Regions from separate parts of the Exiguobacterium sp. RIT452 genome, predicted to be linked through region 1. Evidence: riboswitches for the same ligand, from Rfam matches in the RefSeq annotation. Region 1 holds a riboswitch; each other region holds the start of a gene.
What was found. Region 1 has a riboswitch for S-adenosylmethionine ahead of D3D03_RS14625 (methionine ABC transporter ATP-binding protein). Riboswitches for the same ligand answer to the same signal wherever they lie in the genome.
Positions count from the first base shown of each region.

Region 2: linked by a shared signal. The riboswitch ahead of D3D03_RS10790 (methionine ABC transporter ATP-binding protein) and the one ahead of D3D03_RS14625 (methionine ABC transporter ATP-binding protein) in region 1 are both predicted to bind S-adenosylmethionine.
Region 3: linked by a shared signal. The riboswitch ahead of D3D03_RS08805 (methionine ABC transporter ATP-binding protein) and the one ahead of D3D03_RS14625 (methionine ABC transporter ATP-binding protein) in region 1 are both predicted to bind S-adenosylmethionine.

Region 1 covers NZ_QXJB01000008.1:69,983-76,387, forward strand. The annotation lists gene D3D03_RS14610 (M20 family metallopeptidase) at 1-150, opposite strand, end outside; gene D3D03_RS14615 (MetQ/NlpA family ABC transporter substrate-binding protein) at 178-999, opposite strand; gene D3D03_RS14620 (methionine ABC transporter permease) at 1,033-1,683, opposite strand; gene D3D03_RS14625 (methionine ABC transporter ATP-binding protein) at 1,673-2,704, opposite strand; SAM riboswitch class I at 2,793-2,896, opposite strand; SAM riboswitch class I at 3,146-3,248, shown strand; gene D3D03_RS14630 (alpha/beta hydrolase) at 3,311-4,069, shown strand; gene D3D03_RS14635 (thymidine kinase) at 4,134-4,754, opposite strand; gene D3D03_RS14640 (DedA family protein) at 4,933-5,583, shown strand; gene D3D03_RS14645 (type B 50S ribosomal protein L31) at 5,619-5,864, opposite strand; gene rho (transcription termination factor Rho) at 5,962-6,405, opposite strand, start outside.
Region 2 covers NZ_QXJB01000004.1:84,241-90,645, forward strand. The annotation lists gene D3D03_RS10775 (CAP domain-containing protein) at 1-833, shown strand, start outside; gene D3D03_RS10780 (MetQ/NlpA family ABC transporter substrate-binding protein) at 1,242-2,057, opposite strand; gene D3D03_RS10785 (methionine ABC transporter permease) at 2,093-2,758, opposite strand; gene D3D03_RS10790 (methionine ABC transporter ATP-binding protein) at 2,748-3,761, opposite strand; SAM riboswitch class I at 3,845-3,948, opposite strand; gene D3D03_RS10795 (aminotransferase class I/II-fold pyridoxal phosphate-dependent enzyme) at 4,011-5,198, opposite strand; gene D3D03_RS10800 (alpha-glucosidase) at 5,362-6,405, shown strand, end outside.
Region 3 covers NZ_QXJB01000002.1:659,037-665,441, forward strand. The annotation lists gene sufC (Fe-S cluster assembly ATPase SufC) at 1-249, opposite strand, end outside; gene D3D03_RS08790 (MDR family MFS transporter) at 406-1,632, opposite strand; gene D3D03_RS08795 (MetQ/NlpA family ABC transporter substrate-binding protein) at 1,705-2,544, opposite strand; gene D3D03_RS08800 (methionine ABC transporter permease) at 2,576-3,241, opposite strand; gene D3D03_RS08805 (methionine ABC transporter ATP-binding protein) at 3,238-4,260, opposite strand; SAM riboswitch class I at 4,341-4,446, opposite strand; gene D3D03_RS08810 (bifunctional cystathionine gamma-lyase/homocysteine desulfhydrase) at 4,506-5,672, opposite strand; gene D3D03_RS08815 (PLP-dependent cysteine synthase family protein) at 5,665-6,405, opposite strand, start outside.

The DNA of each region.
Region 1 (6,405 bases):
CGCATGATGGCGCGAGGCAAAATATTCCTCGTTCCCAATCTCGGGTGTCGCATGAATCCGGTGACTCGTCTCGAGATACGACTCGCGTTTTTGTTCGATATCCTGCTCAATCGTTTGAATCAAGTTTTCCCGTTTTGTCTGAACCGTCATTTGGGTCACGCTCCTTTGGATTTTTAGTTATTCGCCGATGTCACTGAGTGGGACGAACGTCGGAATCGTGCTTCCTTTGTACTCTTTTTTGATGAATTCCGCGACATCATCCTGTTGGTACAGTGAAGCGATTTTCTTCAACGTCTTTTTGTCTTTGTCTTCCGTCCGTGTCGCGATGATGTTGATGTAGGGTTTCGCTGTTTCATTTTCATGGAGAATCGAGTCCTTGATCGGATTAAAGCCGGCATCCACGGCGATTCCATTATTGATGATTGATGCCGATACATCCGGCAGGACACGCGGCGTCTGTCCGGCGACGACCGGGACGATCTTCAGCTTTTTCGGATTCTCGACGATTTTGTCGACGGCTCCGTTCCCGTCAAAGTCGTCCGGCAACTTGATTAAGCCGGCTTCCTGCAACAACAGGAGAGCTCGTCCCATGTTCGTCGCCTCGTTCGGGACGGCAATCTCTCCACCGACCGGGATATCTTTGACATCCTTGACTTTATCCGAATAGATCCCCATCGGTGCGATGACGGTCGTCGCAATCGGCGACAGCTTTAAGTCATGTTCTTTTTTAAAGGCATTGAAGTACGAAATCGTCTGGAACGAGTTTGCATCGATTTCGCCTTCCGCGAGTGCCAGGTTCGGTTGCACATAATCGGAGAACTTGACGAGTTCAATCGTGATCCCCTCTTTTTTCGCTTTCTTCGCGACGTATTCCCAAACTTGCGTATCCGAGCCGCTGACGCCAAGCTTGACTGTATTTTGATCCTCTTCCCCGGACGCTGCACACCCTGCAAATAATACCGTCGTCAATGCTGCACCAATCGCTAATCCTTTTTTCATCGTTCATCTCTCCCTTATCTTCTCTATGTTTTGTTAGTGTCTCCGAATTTTTCGTGCCAACAGGTTACCTGTTGTCTGTAAGCCTTGTACCAGGATGACGAGGATCCCGACCGTGATGATCATGACGGTCGTATCAAATCGTTGGTAGCCGTAGGTGATGGCCAAATCCCCGAGGCCGCCGCCGCCGATCGCCCCGGCCATTGCCGATGCCCCGATCAAGCCAATCGTCGCGATCGTCAAGTTCAGGACAAGCGAGCTGAGTGCTTCCGGCAACAGGAAACGGAAAATCGTCTGTAACGGTGTCGCACCCATCGCTTCCGCCGCTTCCAAGACGCCCGTACTGACTTCGAGCAGTGAACTTTCAATCAATCGGGCAATGTACGGTGCCGCATAAAAGACCAGCGGGACGATTGCTGCCTTCGTGCCGATCGACGACCCGACGAGCAGCCGTGTCAGCGGAATGATCGCGACGAGCAGGATGATGAACGGAACCGACCGGAACACATTAACGACGCTGCTTAAGACGTTGAAGAGCGGTACTTGTTCGAGCAACGCCCCCTTACGCGTGACGACCAACAGAATTCCGAGCGGCAGCCCAATCAGCGTCGAAAAGAGCAGCGACAATCCGACCATCGTCAAGGTTTGCAGAAAAGCGGTCCAAATATCCGTGTAGTTAACTAGCATCTGCCAGCACCTCCTCGACGTTGACATCCGACTGATCAATGTATTGCAGGGCTCGCGCGATTTCCGCCGTCTCGCCGATCAATTCAACGAGCAAACTGCCGAACGGGATATTTTGCAGTTCCGTGATGCTGCCGTGCAGGATGTTGACATCGACATCAAACCGTTTGGCGACTTGCGACAAGAGCGGTTGCCCGGTGTGTGCCCCAAGGAAATTGATTTTGTAGACGTGATGTCCGGCATCCCGTTGTTCGATCAACCGTTGCACCGACGCCGGAATTTCATCTTGCATGACGGAACGGACAAAGTTTTTCGCCGTCGCCGTCTGCGGATTCGAGAAGACGTCGAACACGGTACCCGATTCAATCAACTTGCCGGCCTCGATGACCGCGACCCGGTCACAAATCTCACGGATGACGCCCATCTCGTGTGTAATCAGTAAAATCGTGATGCCATATTCCGCGTTGATCTGTTTCAGTAACCGCAGGATGTGTTGTGTCGTCTGCGGATCAAGCGCCGATGTCGCTTCGTCACACAACAGAACCGACGGCTGGGTTGCCAGTGCCCGCGCTATTCCGACACGTTGTTTCTGCCCTCCCGATAACTGATCCGGATAATGATCGGCTTTGTCCGCTAAGTCGACGAACGCCAGCAGCTCGGTGACACGCCGGTGGACTTCCTCCTTTTTAATTCCTTTTAGGACGAGTGGTTTTGCGACATTCGCGAAGACCGTATTCGAATCAAGCAAGTTGAAATGTTGGAAGATCATCCCGATGTTTTGTTTCGCTTCCCGCAGTTGTTTTGCCGAAAGTGTCGTCAGTTCTTGCCCGTCGACCGTCACGCTGCCGGATGTCGGACGTTCAAGAAGATTGACACACCGTAATAAAGAACTTTTTCCAGCCCCGCTGAACCCGATCACGCCAAAGATTTCACCTTTTCGGATTTCGAGATCGACACCGTCCAATGCAGCAATCGATTGTTCGTTGGTCTGGTAGATTTTTTTTACATTTTTGAATGTAATCACCACTTTTTCCCCCTTTTAAAAAAAACAAAAAGGTCTCTTCTTTAGAAACAAGAAGAGACCTGGATCCGCACAGAGGCAGAATCCACTCGACTCATCTCTCAGACAATCGTCTGATGGAATTGGCACAGTGCTCATAATGAGTCTGTTGCCGAGGTTTCGTAGGGCCAGTCCCTCCACCTCTCTGGATAAGTGTTGCGGTATGAAATTCATATGTGTGTTGTTGCTGTTCGAACTTATGTCGTAAAACTAATTTTTACATTACAGAAAGATCTTTTAAAGGTCAACCATATTTTCAAAAATAAACCATATGACCCATATCGATTGATTTCCCAGGTTGGGCTTCATCATAGAAGAGTTCCGGTCGCCGGTCAAGGAGCATTTGACAATCCTTTTCTGTCAGTGCTATCATCTTCTCAATGATTAATCCGACAATTCCTATATGTTATATCAAGAGTGGACGAGAGACCTGGCTCTAGGACTCCACGGCAACCTGCGATTGGCAAGGTGCTCCGACCAGCAAAGCAACCGCTTTGGATGATACACACGAGAAACTCGTTTGCCGTCCAAAGCCAAACGGGTTTTTATTTTGAAATGGAGGATGAGATGATGAGTATGAGTTATCCTGTTTTACCGGGCGCCGAAGCCTTTTTCTTGGAACGTGGATCAGTCGGTATTTTGCTGTGTCACGGCTTTAATGCGACGCCACAAAGTGTTCGGGCTGTAGGAGAACGCTTCGCAGAACACGGTTTTTCCGTCTACGCCCCCCGTCTGCATGGTCACGGGACAGATGTACGTGACTTCGAAACGGCGACGGCCGAAGATTGGAAACAGAGTGTCCGCGAGGGCTTTACTCAACTGTCCCGCCAGTGTGAATCGATCTTCATCGTCGGTCAATCGATGGGTGCGACGCTTGCGCTGGCACTCGCTGCCGAAGGTCTGCCGGTCGCAGGGATCATCACAATCAATGCTGCTTTATCCGTCCCCGCTTACGAAGCGTTATCGTTTACGGATTGTCCGGTTTATCTGCCGGAAAGCCCACCCGATATCAAGCAAACCGCTTTTGAAATCATCTATGATGTCGTGCCAGCGGTCGCTGCGTCCGAACTTTTACGCTTGATTCGCGACACCATCCCAACCCTTCCCGCCATTCAAATTCCGACGCTTATTTTATATTCTGCCGAGGATCATGTCGTTCCGCCAACCTGTTCGGATTACCTGCACCGGATGATTGGTTCGACGGATAAACGCAGTTATTGTCTGCTCGATTCCTATCATGTCGCGACACTCGATCATGACCAAGAGACGATTGTCCGCGAAACGGCTTATTTCGTCAAGCAGTACAGTCAGTTGACACGGACCGGTTGATAAAAAAAGCGAACGATTTCAAGCCTTGAGGCCGGAGAATCGTTCGCTTTTTCATATTGTACTCTTAATTCTGCTGTTGTTTTTTCCATTCCTGCAACGGTTGCGGTTTGCCCGGTACTTGATGGCAGTGACGGCAACGTGGTTCATAAGATTCAGAAGCCCCCACCAAAATGATCGGATCATTGTAGTTGGCCGGTTGGCCGTTAATCAAGCGTTGTGTCCGGGAAGCCGGATCGCCACACGATAAACAAATCGCCTGTAATTTCGTCACGAACTCGGCACGTGCCAATAATTCAGGCATCTTTCCAAATGGTTCTGCCCGGAAATCCTGATCGAGCCCCGCACAAATCACGCGTTTGCCATCTTGCGCCAGTGCCTCGATGACCGCGACGATTTCATCGTCAAAAAATTGAACTTCATCAATTGCCACGACCTGTGTCTCTTCTGCTACTGCCGCATAGACGTCCCGGCTCGTTGCCATCGGAATCGCAATGACGGAATTTCCGACGTGCGACACGACATGTTCTTCATGGTAACGGTCGTCAATCGCCGGCTTGAACACTTGCACCGGTAATTTTCCGTACTGTGCCCGTCGAACACGACGGATCAGCTCTTCGGATTTGCCGGAAAACATGCTTCCGCAAATCACTTCGATCCAACCATACTGATTGATCACATGCATCATTGTAAAACACCGTCCTCTAAAATTAGTCACTTTAACGAGTATAGCCCGAATCTAAATTGAGAAAAAGAGTTGACTTCTCAAAATCGAAAACTCCTCAGTATTCCCCTAAATCTTCATCTCCTCATTTCAACTGGTATCTATTTCCTGTACACTAAGGAAGAAGTTTCTTTGAAGGAAGGTGACTCCGATTCATCACATACTACATGAAGTTCTCCATCAATATGGAGCATTCGGTCTCGCCATTCTGTTAGCCGGCGGAATCGTCGGTTTACCGATTCCTGACGAAACGTTACTCGTCATGTCAGGATTTTGGATGCATCACGGTGATTTACCACTGATCGGAACGATTCTGGCGGCGTATGCCGGCAGTTGCATCGGGATGACGATCAGCTATGTGCTGGGTCTGAAACTCGGGATGCCCCTGCTGCATCGAGTGGCTCCGAAGTTACGGATTTCCGAAAAACATATCTTTCAAGCGGAGGCCGGATTTTTACGTTACGGGAAAACGGTTTTGATCATCGGTTACTACATACCCGGACTCCGTCAGCTCTCTGCGTTTTTTGCCGGTGTCTCGAAGATGCCGTTTCGGATCTTCGTCACGTATGCCTATACCGGTGCCTTGATCTGGATCAGTATCTTTTTAGGAGCGGGTTATTTTCTCGGACGTCATTTTTCCTTCAGTCTGCTGTTTCAACACTTTGCGGACAATCCGGATATGCTGCCGTACCTCGTCGGAGCGGCTGGAGCGATCGGTCTGTCGTTTGTGCTTAAAACCTATCTCACCTATCGTGCCCAGTTCAGTTTATACAAAAACAGCCTGCTCCAGTGATGGAGACAGGCTGTTTTTTAATACAGAAGTCGCAATTACTTGCGGCCGTATTTTTTGTTGAAGCGATCGACACGACCGTCTGCAGCGTTGAACTTTTGACGACCAGTGTAGAATGGGTGCGAGTCCGAAGACACATCCACGCGGATGAGTGGGTACTCGTTTCCATCTTCCCAAGTGATTGTCTCGTTCGAAGAACGTGTAGAACCAGTCAAGAATTTGTACTCAGTAGTTGAATCCATAAATACAACTTTGTTGTAGTTTGGGTGAATTCCTTGTTTCATGGTTGTTTTCTCTCCTTCCGCCCTGGTTCATTTGCTGAGCCAGAGTAAGTTACCTTCCTATACTAAACGATTTTTTGATGACCCGCAATACCTATTTTCAAGTCGTTGTGTCTGTTTTCGTCACGCGGGGTTTGACAGGTGCGCGTCGGACGGGCTTCTTCTTTTCTTTGTTCAGTTCCACAAAAAATTCTTCATTGTTTTTTGTGTCACGAATCTTGCGTAAGAAGCTGTCGACAAACTCATTGGACTCGTTCATCGTCCGGCGGATCGTCCACAAGGCATCCAGCTGATCTTGCGGTAACAACAACTCTTCTTTCCGTGTTCCGGATTTCCGGATGTCGATGGCCGGGAAGATCCGGCGTTCGGATAACTTCCGGTCGAGATGGAGCTCCATGTTGCCGGTCCCTTTAAACTCTTCATAGATGACGTCGTCCATCCGTGAGCCGGTCTCGACGAGGGCAGTCGCAAGAATCGTCAGGCTGCCACCGTGTTCGATGTTCCGGGCAGCACCGAAAAAGCGTTTGGGTTTATGGAAGGCGGC
Region 2 (6,405 bases), on a different contig from region 1:
GTTACGAGAACACCCCCATGGAACAGGCGGAGGCGGACTACCCGAAAAGCGGGGGAACGCTGATTGATCGATATACGAGTGAATATCCGGGTTATGACTGGGAAGTGAGGCGAACAGCGTCTGAAGAGTTTGTGGCGCTGACGAAAGACGGCAAAGATTACGGGAAGTACCGTTCGAAAAACGGCGTGACGACGCAAGGAGCCGTCCTGAACAAAGATACGGAAGCGACACTTGCGAAAAAAGGCTGGAAAGCCGTCAAGTCGTACCGGAAAGGGAATACGAATTATTTGTTGAACCTCGATCACGCTGCCGTTTATGAAAAAAAGGACCGCTATGTCACGTATTTCTTTGATCAGCACGACGGCAATAAGGTCAAAGCGACACTTGCCATCCCGAAGGACGTGGAAGCGAAGAAAAGCGGATTCTACGGAACGGCATCGAGTGCATTACGGACAACGGATGAGAAATTGATGTTGCGCCTGATGAACTGGGACCGGGCAGAGTACAAACGCGGAGCACTGACTCCGTACAATGCGCTGAAACCTGTCACACGAGCCCACAGTGAGAACATGGCGAAAAACAATTTCTTCTCCCATACCGATCCGCAAGGACGCGATCCGTTTGAACGGATGAAAGAAAAAGGAATCCGCTTCTCGACAGCCGGAGAAAATCTTTCGATGGGCTACCCGAACGTCTTTGCGGCACACTGGGGATTGATGAACTCAAAAGGACACCGCGACAATATCATGAACAATGATTTCAAACAGGCGGATGTCGGTGTGGCTTTCCGGGAAAACTCGCCGTACTTCACGATTAACTTCCGGACACCTTAAAGTAATATTTACAACTAAAGGGTACGTATCACCCCGATTTTGCGAAAGCAGGATTGGGGTTCTTTTGTGTGGATCAATCTGTAGGTGGATGACGCGCCATCTGTATTTGAATCCTGTCCTGAAAAATGAGAGTGGGAGTTCGATTGACGAAGTCCCGTCTTCTCCACTCGCTTTTCTCGGGCGGAACGCAAGCTAGCTGTCATCTGTTTGATGACCGGGTCTCGCCTGTTCCTGACGGAAGCAGCGCTTCCTTTTCCCGTAGAAGTCGAGCGGAAGACGTGACTTCTAACGAGTGATCATTCAATAGAAAACCCCTGAAACCGTTCCGTATCCTTTTTGTAAGGGGAGGGAGCTGTTTCAGGGGTTTTATATCATCTTTAGATGAATGAATCCACAAAAGGAGTTACGTCAGTTTGCCCACTCGGGTTTACTGAAGCCTTTAAAGGACTTTTCAATGACAGCGTTAAAGTCATCTGATTCGACGACAGCCGTCAAGTCTTTCGCGAGCTGTTTCTTTTCATCTGCTGTTTTGGCAGCGACTAAGTTACGGTACTGCTCGTCCATTTTCTCGAGTGCCAACGCATCAAGTAAATCGAATTTCGCAGCAAGCGCAAAGTTTCCAGGGACGGCAGAGATATCAACACTCTCGATGGCACGTGGCAACTGTGCTGCTTCCAGTGGTTTGATGACGAGTTTTTTTGGATTCTTGACAATGTCTTTTTCAGAAACCGTCAATGGATCAGCATCCGGTTTCAACTCAATCCAGCCTTGTTCAGCGAGCAGGTTCAATGCGCGGGCTTGGTTGGTCGGATCGTTTGGTGTTGCGACTTCTGCGCCTGTCTTGACGTCATCAAGCGACTTATAGGATTTACTGTATAAGCCCATCGGTGCCGTTGGAACAGTGATCAGCCCTTTAAGATCGAGATTTTTTTCCTTCGCGAACGTCTTCAGATAGATCGAGTGTTGGAACAAGTTCGCGTCGATGTCGCCGCTGCCGAGCGCAATGTTCGGCTGGATGTAATCGCTGAATTCAACGATTTCGACTTTATAGCCTTTCTTTTCAAGACCAGGCTGAATCGCTTCTTTGACCATGTCACTGTAAGGACCGCTCGTCGCACCAATCTTAATCGACTTGGTTTCTTCTTTCGCACTGCTGTCGCCACAGCCGGCAAGAATCCCGGCTCCCAGTAATCCTGTTGCTAAAAAGGCGTATCGTTTTTTCATAGTCATTCTCTCCCTTAGTGGTCTCTATTTTGGATTTAACGTTTATCAGCACGACGGGCAAGTTGATTGCCGAGCCCTTGGATGCTTTGGACGATGACGACGAGTACGATGATCGTCACGATCATGACGACGTTATCGTACCGGTAATAACCGAAGCGGATGGCGAGGTCACCGACACCGCCGCCGCCGACGATGCCGGCCATGGCAGAAAAGCCGATCAGGCTGATCGTCGTCAACGTCACCGCTTGAATGATTCCGGGAAGGGCTTCCGGTAACAGGGCGCTGATGATGATGCGAAATGGTGTGGCGCCGCACGCCTCAGCAGCTTCGATCAAGCCCGGTGGAATCTCACGGAGTGAGGTCTCGACGAGTCGGGCAAGAAACGGAATAGCGGCAACACTTAAGCTGACAGAAGCAGCTGTCGGACCGATCGTATTGTCGAGCAACAATTGTGTCAGTGGAATCAATGCGACAAGCAAGATGATGAACGGTAACGAACGAACGATATTAACGAAAAAGTCCAAAATACTGCGAACGAAGACGTTTTGGAAAAACAATCCACGGTCGGTGATGAATAAAAGAATTCCCAGCGGAATCCCGACGACGAGGGCAAAACCAAGGGAAATCCCGACCATCAAGGCCGTTTCGCCTAAGGCTTTTGCCAACTCCGGTAACATCGTTTGAATCCGGTCAAGCCACATCCTGAATCACCTCAAGCGTATGGAGTTGCTCCTCAAGCCAAGTGAGGGCCCGGTTGACGTGAAGCGTTGGACCGGTCAGGCTGACGATCAACACCCCGAAGGCGACGTTTTGAATATAATCAACCTTTCCGTGCAGGATGCTGACCGAGATATCAAATTGTTTGATCGCTTCTGACAGCGTACTCTCACCGGTCTTTTCTCCCGTGAATTGGAGACGGATGATCTTCCCGGGTGTCGTCCGAAGTATCCGTTCCGGCAACTCGATTTGCAGTGCTGTATCGACGTAATGTTTTGTGACGTCATGGGTCGGTTGACTGAATATGTCGTAGGTGTTGGCGACTTCGACGACTTCACCGTGAGCCATGACGGCGACGCGGTGACAAATCTGTTTGACGACATCAATCTCGTGAGTGATCAGGATGATCGTCAGACCGAGCCGTTCATTCAAGTCCTTCAGCAATTCCAGAATTTGCAGGGTCGTGACCGGATCGAGAGCTGATGTTGCCTCGTCACATAACAGGACACTCGGATTATTCGCCAGGGCGCGGGCAATCCCGACCCGTTGTTTTTGTCCGCCGCTGAGTTGGCTCGGGAAATTCGTCTCAAATCCTTCAAGTCCGACCAGGGCAACGAGTTCTTTGATCCGGCTTGGGAAATCACTGCGTTTGACGCCGGCTGCCTTTAAGGCGAACGCGATGTTGTCGGAAACATTCCGCGATTGAATCAATTGGAAATGTTGAAAGATCATTCCGATCTTCAGGCGCAACTCTCTTAGGCTGCCTTTGGATAAATCGGACAGTTTGATACCGGATACTTTGACCGTTCCTTGGGTCGGTGTTTCGAGTCCGTTGATCAAACGCAACAAGGTACTTTTTCCGGCACCGGATTCACCGATGATGCCAAAAATTTCTCCTTGCTGAATCGTTAAGTTGACGTCACGCAGGGCGAAAATCGGTGTCCGGTCACGTACGAACCGTTTGGTGATGCCTTTGAATTCAATCATCTGTTGTTTCCTCCCTATACAAAAAAATCGCCTTTTTCCAGTTAAGAGCAACCAGAAAAAAGCGACGAAGTGTAAGATTTCGTAACTTATCTCTCAGAATGAAACATTCTGTAGGATGTGGCACCGTTCCTTAAAGGTGGTTGCCGGACGTCGTTGGGCCTATTCCCTCGGTCGCTCGCGATAAGTAGATATGCTGTTGGGATTTACTTTAACGGAAATCATTCCCATCTGTCAAACGTTTTTTCAGAATTATTCCGCAACGGCTTGCTGAAACAGATTGAGCTGACCAATCCGTTCGGCAGCTTCGACCAATCGTTCGGCGTCGGCAATCAAACTGATCCGGACGTAGCCTTCGCCATATTCACCGAAGAAATGTCCCGGTGTGACGGCGACATGCGCCTCGTCCAGCAAGTGGTCGGTAAAACTTTGTGACGTAAAGCCGGACGGGACCGGCAACCAGACGAAGAAGGAACCACCAGGGATCGGTCCATCCCATCCGATGTCTTGTAATTTGCCGAACAAGGCATCGCGACGGGCTTCATACAGCGCACTCAGCTCACGGACACACGTTTGGTCGCTTGACAGGGCGACGGTCGCTGCGTGCTGGATGGGTGTAAAGGCACTGACGTATAAGTGTTCCTGGTACGTTTCGATACTTGAGATGACGGATGGATTCCCGATTGCAAAGGCGATGCGGAAGCCGGACATGTTGAAGCGTTTGGATAATGAAAAGAGTTCGATTCCGACGTCTTTCGCTCCTTCGGTCTGGAGGAAACTTCGGGTCGGACCATCAAAACTGATACCGCCGTACGCCAAGTCATGGACGACACAAATGTCGTTCGCGTCAGCGAAAGCGACCGACTGTTCAAAGGCTTCCGCCGTCGCCGTCGCGCCGGTCGGATTGCTCGGATAGTTGAGGAACAACATCCGGGCCCGTTCGACATCCGTCGTATCGAGTAACGTGTAGTCAGGTAAAAAAGCATTTTCCGCAAGGAGCGGTAATGTGATCGGGTAAGCACCTGCCAATGCCGCGCCGGAAAGATAGTCGGGGTAACCGGGATCGGGAACAATGACACCTTCACCCGGATTGACGATTGTTTGCGGCAAGGCGACGATGCCGGCTTTACTGCCGAGCAAAATGGCGACCTCAGAAGCAGGATCAATCGTCACACCGAATTCGGACTGATAAAAATCGGCTACAGCCTGTTTGAGAAAATCATGTCCGCGAAACGGAGGATATTGGAGATTGGCGGCGTCATTGATGGCCTCTTTTAGGGCGTCCAAAATATGTACGGGCGTGGTTTGGTCCGGTGTTCCTTGACCAAGCGTGATGACATCGTGGCCGGCTGCTTTGACGGCACCAATCCGCTGAGCGAGTTCAGCAAAGACCGGAGCGGGCAGCCGATCAATCGCAATCGATGGGGCGAAATGTTTCATCTGTGTTCCTCCTTGTTAGGTATTGTCGTCAAGGATAGCGAATTTTCAGTCAAAAGAAAAGGGTTTTTTCATAATTGTTGATAATTGGGAAAAACGGCCGCTCTCTTTCATGTTTTTGATACACTGAACAAGAAGACGATTAGATAACTAAGGAGATGATCGGATGAATCGAACCTGGTGGAAAGAAGCCGTTGTCTATCAAGTGTATTGGCGCAGTTTTAAGGACTCGAACGGAGACGGGATGGGAGATTTACGGGGGGTGATCGAAAAGTTGGATTACATCGCGTCGCTTGGTGTGGATGTCATCTGGTTAAACCCCTGTTATACATCACCCGATGTCGATAACGGATATGATATTTCCGACTATTACACGATCATGGAAAAGGCGGGAACGCTGTCCGATTTGGAGGAATTGATTGCGGCAGCCCATGAGCGGGGCTTAAAACTGATTCTTGATCTCGTCGTCAACCATACGAGTGATCAACACGCTTGGTTCGAGGAATCGCGACGTGGCAAGACGGGCGAAAAGGCGGACTGGTACATTTGGCAGGATGGGGAAAAAGGAACACCTCCGAATAACTGGCGCTCCTATTTCGCACCGAGCCCGTGGACGTGGGATGAGACACGCGAGCAGTATTATTTCCACTCGTTTGCATCGGAGCAACCGGACTTGAACTGGGAACATCCAGCCGTCCGACAAGCCGTCTATACGATGATGCGGTGGTGGGCGGACAAAGGCATCGACGGATTCCGGATGGATGTCATCAATCTGATCAAAAAACGCGCCTCGTTTGCGGATGTTGCCGATCCCTTTGATCTGTCCTATCTCGGCAATCAACCGGGCATCCACTCTTTTTTACAAGAAATGCATGACGAGGTGCTCGCGGGAACCGATTTATTTACGGTCGGAGAAATTCCGTTCGTCGGTCCGGAAGATGGTTTGCTGTACGTCGGGGAAGACCGCAATGAATTACGGACGCTGTTTCACTTTGAAGTGGCGGATGACATGGAGACGATGGACTTACCGCGGTTCAAGCAGATTCAAAAACAGTGGTATGACGCATTGTATCCGCGTGGTGTCGCGTCCCAGTTCCTGAACAACCATGATCATACACGTCAGGTGACACGGTTCGGAAGCGAACGCTACCGGGTCGAAAGTGCGAAATTACTTGGCTTGATGTTACACACGTTACCCGGCATCCCGTAT
Region 3 (6,405 bases), on a different contig from region 1:
ACCTGCTTGTGCGCGTTCGTTGACTTCCATCTCGAGGACGTCTTCGCCGTCGAGTGTGACTGAACCAGACGTTACTTCGTAAGTCGGGTGACCCATCAATGCTGATGCGAGTGTTGATTTACCAGTCCCGTTTGGTCCCATGACCGCGTGGATTTCGCCGCCTTTGATTTCTAAGTTGACGCCTTTCAAGATTTCTTTGCCGTCGATTGCGACGTGTAGATCTTCAATCTTCAAGTGTGAAGCCTTCATGTAGAATCCCTCCATCTATTCATTTCGTGTCTGACGATTCAGTTCACGAGAGTTACTAATTTAGTATCATTCTAATCTTAATGAATCATACCACATTATTCAAGCGTCATCGCTCATGGTTTTTTCTCAAAACGAGCGTCTTTGTTGAGAATGACTTTAAAGTGAGACGACTTCCTTCTCTTCTTCCGGTTTCGACTGGCGATGAACCCGCTGTGACAGTAGGAGCAGTGGGATGCCGAGTAAAGTCAAGAGCGCTAAGGCACCAAATATCGGCAGTGGTCGATCTGCGCCAAAATAAAGTAACAATTGACCGCCGACGACCGGTCCGACCGATTGTCCGATTGACGTCAAGCCCATCGCACCGAAATAACTCCCCCGTAATTCCGGTTTCGCAAAACTGTCCGTCAAGATGTCCGTCATCGTGAACATCATCACTTCCCCGCACGTGAAGATGAACATCGCGCCGATCATTAACCAGACGGTTCCGGCATTCGCCATGACGAACAAACCGACGGCGACGGTCGCAATGCCGACCGTGATCGACACGAGCGGTGACGTCTTGACGCCGAACTTCATGATTGGATACTGGACGACGAGCACGGTGATCGCGTTAATCGTAATCAATAAGGCAAACAAACTCGTCCCGCCCGACAATAAGGTCGTCGTCGTCAAAAACTGCGGCAACGTCGAGTTGAACTGACTGTATCCGAAGACGCCGAAGATGATGCCGGCGAGCGCGAACGTAAAGGCGACGTCGGTCTTCAGCAGACGGACCGTTGCGCCGAACGACACCTTTTTCCCGCCGTGACTTTCCGTGATCGGATGCCGCTTGAACAGGATGAAGATGGCGACGCCGTAGCCGAGATAAACGAACGCTGTAATATAGAAGGTAATCGCCGTATTTCCGGCACTGAGCAACAACGCAATCCCCGGTCCGATCGCGGCTGCGATGTTGATGCACGTATAACGGATATTAAAGACGAACAACCGGTTTTCTTCCTCCGTCGTATCACTGATCAATGCCCTCGCTGACGGTTCGAAGACGGACCGGAACACCCCGTTCAGGGCACTTAAGGCAAAAAATGCCCAAAACGTCTCGACTTGTGCCAGTCCGATGAAGACGAGGACAAATCCAAAGGTTCCGCTCAGCATCATCGTCCGCCGGCCATACCGGTCGGATAACGTTCCGCCAATGAAGCTCATGACGAGACTCGCGATGGCCGAGATACTGAGAATCCAACCGACATCAACCGGGCTGAACTTTAAGACGACGGATAAGTAAATCGCAAAAAACGGCATCGTGATGAATGTCCCGAGCCGCGCGAAAAACGTCCCGAGCAAAACCCCGATCGTCAATGGATGAAGCTGTTTTAAACGTTGCATGCAGATCCCCCCTTTAAACAAAAAAATAATGCATCCTTCCATTATATAGGAAGAATGCATTAATCGAGCAGATTATTTGCTGACCGGAACGACAGCACCTTTGTATTCTTTCGTGATCCAATCTTGTGTTTCTTTTTTGTGGAGAATGTCTAAGAGAGTCGTGACGCGTTTGTCTTTCTCGTCGCCTTCACGTGTAACGATGATGTTGACGTATGGTGAAGACTCGTCTTCAAGCGCGATTGAATCTTCAAGCGGGTTCAACCCGTTGTCGATCGCGTAGTTCGTGTTGATCAAGACAGCATCGCCTTCATTGTTTTTGTAGGCTTGCGGTAAGAGTGACGCTTCGATGTTCGTTTTGAACTTGATGTTTTTTGGGTTCTCGGCGATGTCTTCGAGTTGCGCATCCGTTGTTTTACCGTCTTTTAGTTTGATCAGTCCTTCGTTTTGAAGGAACGTCAATACACGTCCACGTTCTGCGACGTTTGAGCTCGTCAAGATCGTTGCGCCTTTTGGCAATTCATCAAGTGACTTGTATTTTTTAGAATAGACACCGAGTGGTTCAACGTGAACACCGCCGGCACTTTCAAATTTATAGTCTTTGTTTTCTTTTTCTTGTTGCTCAAGGTACGGCACGTGTTGGAAATAGTTTGCGTCCAGTTCTTCTTCAGCGAGTGCTTTGTTCGGAAGAACGTAATCCTGGAACTTTTTGATTTCGAGTTTGTAGCCTTTTGCTTCATATTCTTTTTGAACGTGCTCGAGGATTTCAGCATGGGGAACGTTTGATGCTCCGATGACCAATGTTTTTGAATCGCCGCTGCCGCTGCCTGATGAAGATTCTTCTCCACATGCTGCAAGGCTGACTGCTAAGACCGATACTGCTGCTGTGCCGACAAATTTTTTCCAAAGTTTCATGAATGATTCCTCCAATGAATTAAAGTTAGTATTATCGTTTATCGATTGCCTTGACGAGCAAATCACCAATAATCTGAATAATAAAGACGATGACGAGAATCAATAGTGTCGCAATGACGATGACGTCATTTTGGGAACGTTGGAATCCTTCGATGAAGGCCATGTCTCCCAGTCCACCACCACCGACTACTCCGGCCATTGCCGTGTAACCGACGAGTGCGACGAGTGTTACGGTAATACCTGAAACGATTGCCGGAAGAGCTTCCGGAATCAAGACTTTATAGATGATTTGGAATTTCGTTGCGCCCATCGATTCGGCTGCTTCAATGACCCCTTTATCGACTTCACGAAGAGCGAGTTCGACCATCCGGCCGTAAAACGGTGCCGCACCCAGAATTAACGCCGGTAACGCAGCGGTCGGTCCTAAAAATGATCCGACGATGATTAACGTGACTGGAATCAATAAAATCAACAGGATAATGAACGGAATCGAGCGGAAGACATTGACTAAAAAGCTGAGTACGGAATACAGCGCTCGGTTTTTAAACAACAGTTCTTCGTTTGTCGCGTATAACAAGAGACCGATGACCAGTCCGAGGATAAACGTCGCGAGCCCTGAAACAGCCGTCATATAAACCGTACTGCCGGTCGCTTCCCAGACCATTTCCCAATCCAATTCACTGAAAAATGTACTCATCGATGATCCACCTCCACTTCAACGTCACTCGCTTGAAGTTTGGCGATGACCGCTTGTGTTTCATGTTCGGCACCGATCAACTGAATGAACAGTGTCCCAAGGGCACCGTCTTGCGTCTGTCCGACGTTCCCGCCAATGATATTAAATAATAAGGTCGAATCTTTCATGACTTCGGCAAGAATCGGGCTTTCGGCAGTTGAACCGACAAACGTCAACTGAACGATTTTCCCGGTCGGATACCGTTCCCTTAATTTCGCAAACGTCAATTCGTTTTCTGATGAAGACGTTAACTGTTTCACGAACTCTTTTGTCATCGCTTGTTTCGGATGACGGAAGACTTCGGCGACCGGTCCTTGTTCGACGATTTTCCCGGCTTCCATGACGGCGACCCGGTTACAGATTTTTTGAATGACGTGCATCTCATGTGTGATCAAGACGATGGTCAGTTTCAGTTTTTTGTTGATGTCGACGAGCAACTCTAAAATCGAGTCCGTCGTTTTCGGATCCAGCGCGCTTGTCGCTTCGTCACATAATAAGACGTCCGGGTTAGACGCCAGTGCCCGGGCAATCCCGACCCGTTGTTTTTGCCCACCCGACAGTTGGGACGGGTAAGCCCCTTCACGTCCGTCGAGTCCAACGAGTTGAATCAGCTCGGCGACCCGTTCTTTACGGCGTGCTTTCGGATAACCACCGAGTTCGAGCGGGAACATGATGTTTTCTTCGACCGTCCGTGACCACAGCAGGTTAAAGTGCTGGAAGACCATCGAGACGTTTTTGCGAACACCGCGTAATTCTTTTGGACGTAACGTCGTCATTTCGACTCCGTCGATTTGAATCGAACCACTCGTCGGAGCTTCTAACATATTCAATAATCGGATCAAGGTGGACTTCCCTGCTCCCGAATAACCGATTATTCCAAAAATTTCACCGCGCTCGATTGTTAAGTCGACATTGACGACGGCTTCAACCGATCCGCGCTTCGAGCGATAAATCTTTCCTACATCCTGTAAGCGAATCAATACTGTCCCTCCTAAACGTAAAAAAAGTGCGCACGTTTTAGAGCAAACGCGCGCACTTTTTCAGTACACAAAACCATTTGCTCTCATCTTGCAGACATTCGTCTGCTGGAATTAGCACCACTTCGGAATAAATTCCGCGGTTGCCGGGTTTCATCGGGCCAGTCCCTCCACCACTCTCGATAAGAGTATTCGGTATTTAGTTATTTTTAATATAATCTGAATATTAGCAGGGGTTATTTTGCTTGTCAAACAGTTTTTTCTGAAACCGGTTGAAGCAGGCTGAAAGCACGTGCTAAATCTTCTTTCAAGTCTTCTGCGTCCTCAAGTCCAACCGAAATCCGGACAAGACCATCCGTGATGCCGAGCTCAGCGCGACGTTCTGCCGGAATCGAGGCATGTGTCATGCGTGCCGGAACAGAAATCAAGCTTTCAACAGCTCCAAGACTCTCAGCCAGCGTGAAGAAGTGTGTCGCTTCGACGAGTTTCTCCGCGTTTTCCGCTGATCCGACATCAAAGCTGATCATGCCGCCAAAACCAGTCGCCTGTTTTTGTTGTGTCGCATGACCCGGATGTGTTGGAAGTCCCGGATAGAAGATGTTCGAGACGACATCTTGTTCCTGTAAGAACTGAACGAGATCGTGTGACGTTTCTTCGATTGCATCCATCCGGATACCAAGTGTCCGTAAACCACGGACGAGCAGGAAGCTGTCCTGCGGTCCAAGAATACCGCCTGTCGAGTTTTGAATGAAGTGAAGGTCTTCACCAAGTGCATCGCTGTTGACGACGACGAGTCCGGCAACGACGTCTGAATGTCCGCCGATGTATTTTGTGGCACTGTGCAAGACGATGTCTGCGCCGAGTGCAAGTGGTTGTTGCAAGTATGGTGTCGCAAACGTGTTGTCGACGACGAGTTTTAAGTTATTACGTTTCGCGATGTCAGCGACAGCCGCGATATCCGTGACTTTCAATAATGGGTTTGTCGGTGTTTCGACGTACAGCATCTTCGTATTGTCTTGAACCGCAGCTTCCGTCGCGGCAAGATCCGTCGTATCGACGAACGTCACTTGGATGTTGAACTTCGGCAAGACACGTTGCATCAAACGGAACGTTCCGCCGTAGACATCATCGGTCATGACGATATGATCACCTGACTCAAGCAGGTTAAAGACAGCATGAATCGCAGCCATTCCTGATCCGAAGGCAAAACCGCGTGCGCCGCCTTCGAGGTCCGCGATCAATCGTTCGATGCTTGTCCGTGTCGGATTGGCTGTCCGCGAGTATTCGTAGCCTTCTTTTAATTGACCGATTTTCTCTTGTTTGTACGTACTCGTTTGATAAATCGGAAGTGTAACGGCACCAGTTGCTCGATCGACGCCTGTTCCTCCATGAATCAATGCTGTCTTTTTACGCATGTGTCTCGTCCACCTTTTCAAAGATTTGTTGGCTCAAATACCGTTCGGCACTGTCGGCGAAGACGGTGACGATGGTACTGCCGGGAAAACGTTCTGCAATATCAAGTGCTGCCGCGAGTGCCGCGCCGGCTGAACTGCCGACGAGCAGACCTTCACGTGCCGCTAATTCATGAACTTTCGTAAACGCGTCGTGGTCCGAAATCGTATGAATCTCATCGACCAGATCGCGGGAAACAAGGCTCGGCCATTTAGCCGTACCGATGCCTTCCGTCTTATGCGGTCCGGCTGGTCCCCCGTTGAGGACGGATCCTTCCGGTTCGACGATCGCGCCTTTTGTTCCAAGCCGCTCTTTCAAGTAAGCAGCGGTTCCTGCAAACGTTCCGCCTGACCCGCATCCGGCGACGAACCAATCGATGTGATCGAGTTCCGCCATCAGCTCAGGACCAAGTGTCCGCTGATACGTGACCGGATTTTCTTCGTTTTCGAATTGAAGCGGGACATAGCTGTTCGGAATCGTTTGTCCCAGTTCTTTTGCTTTATCAATCGCGCCTTGCATATCGAGTTCAGTCGGTGTGTTGACGACAGTCGCGCCGAGTGCCCGCATCAACGTCTGTTTCTCCTGACTGAATTTTTCAGGAACGACACAGATGACTTGTAAGTCATATTTTTTAGCGGCGAGCGCCAAACCGATGCCGGTGTTGCCGGCAGTCGGTTCGATGATCGTTCCGCCTCG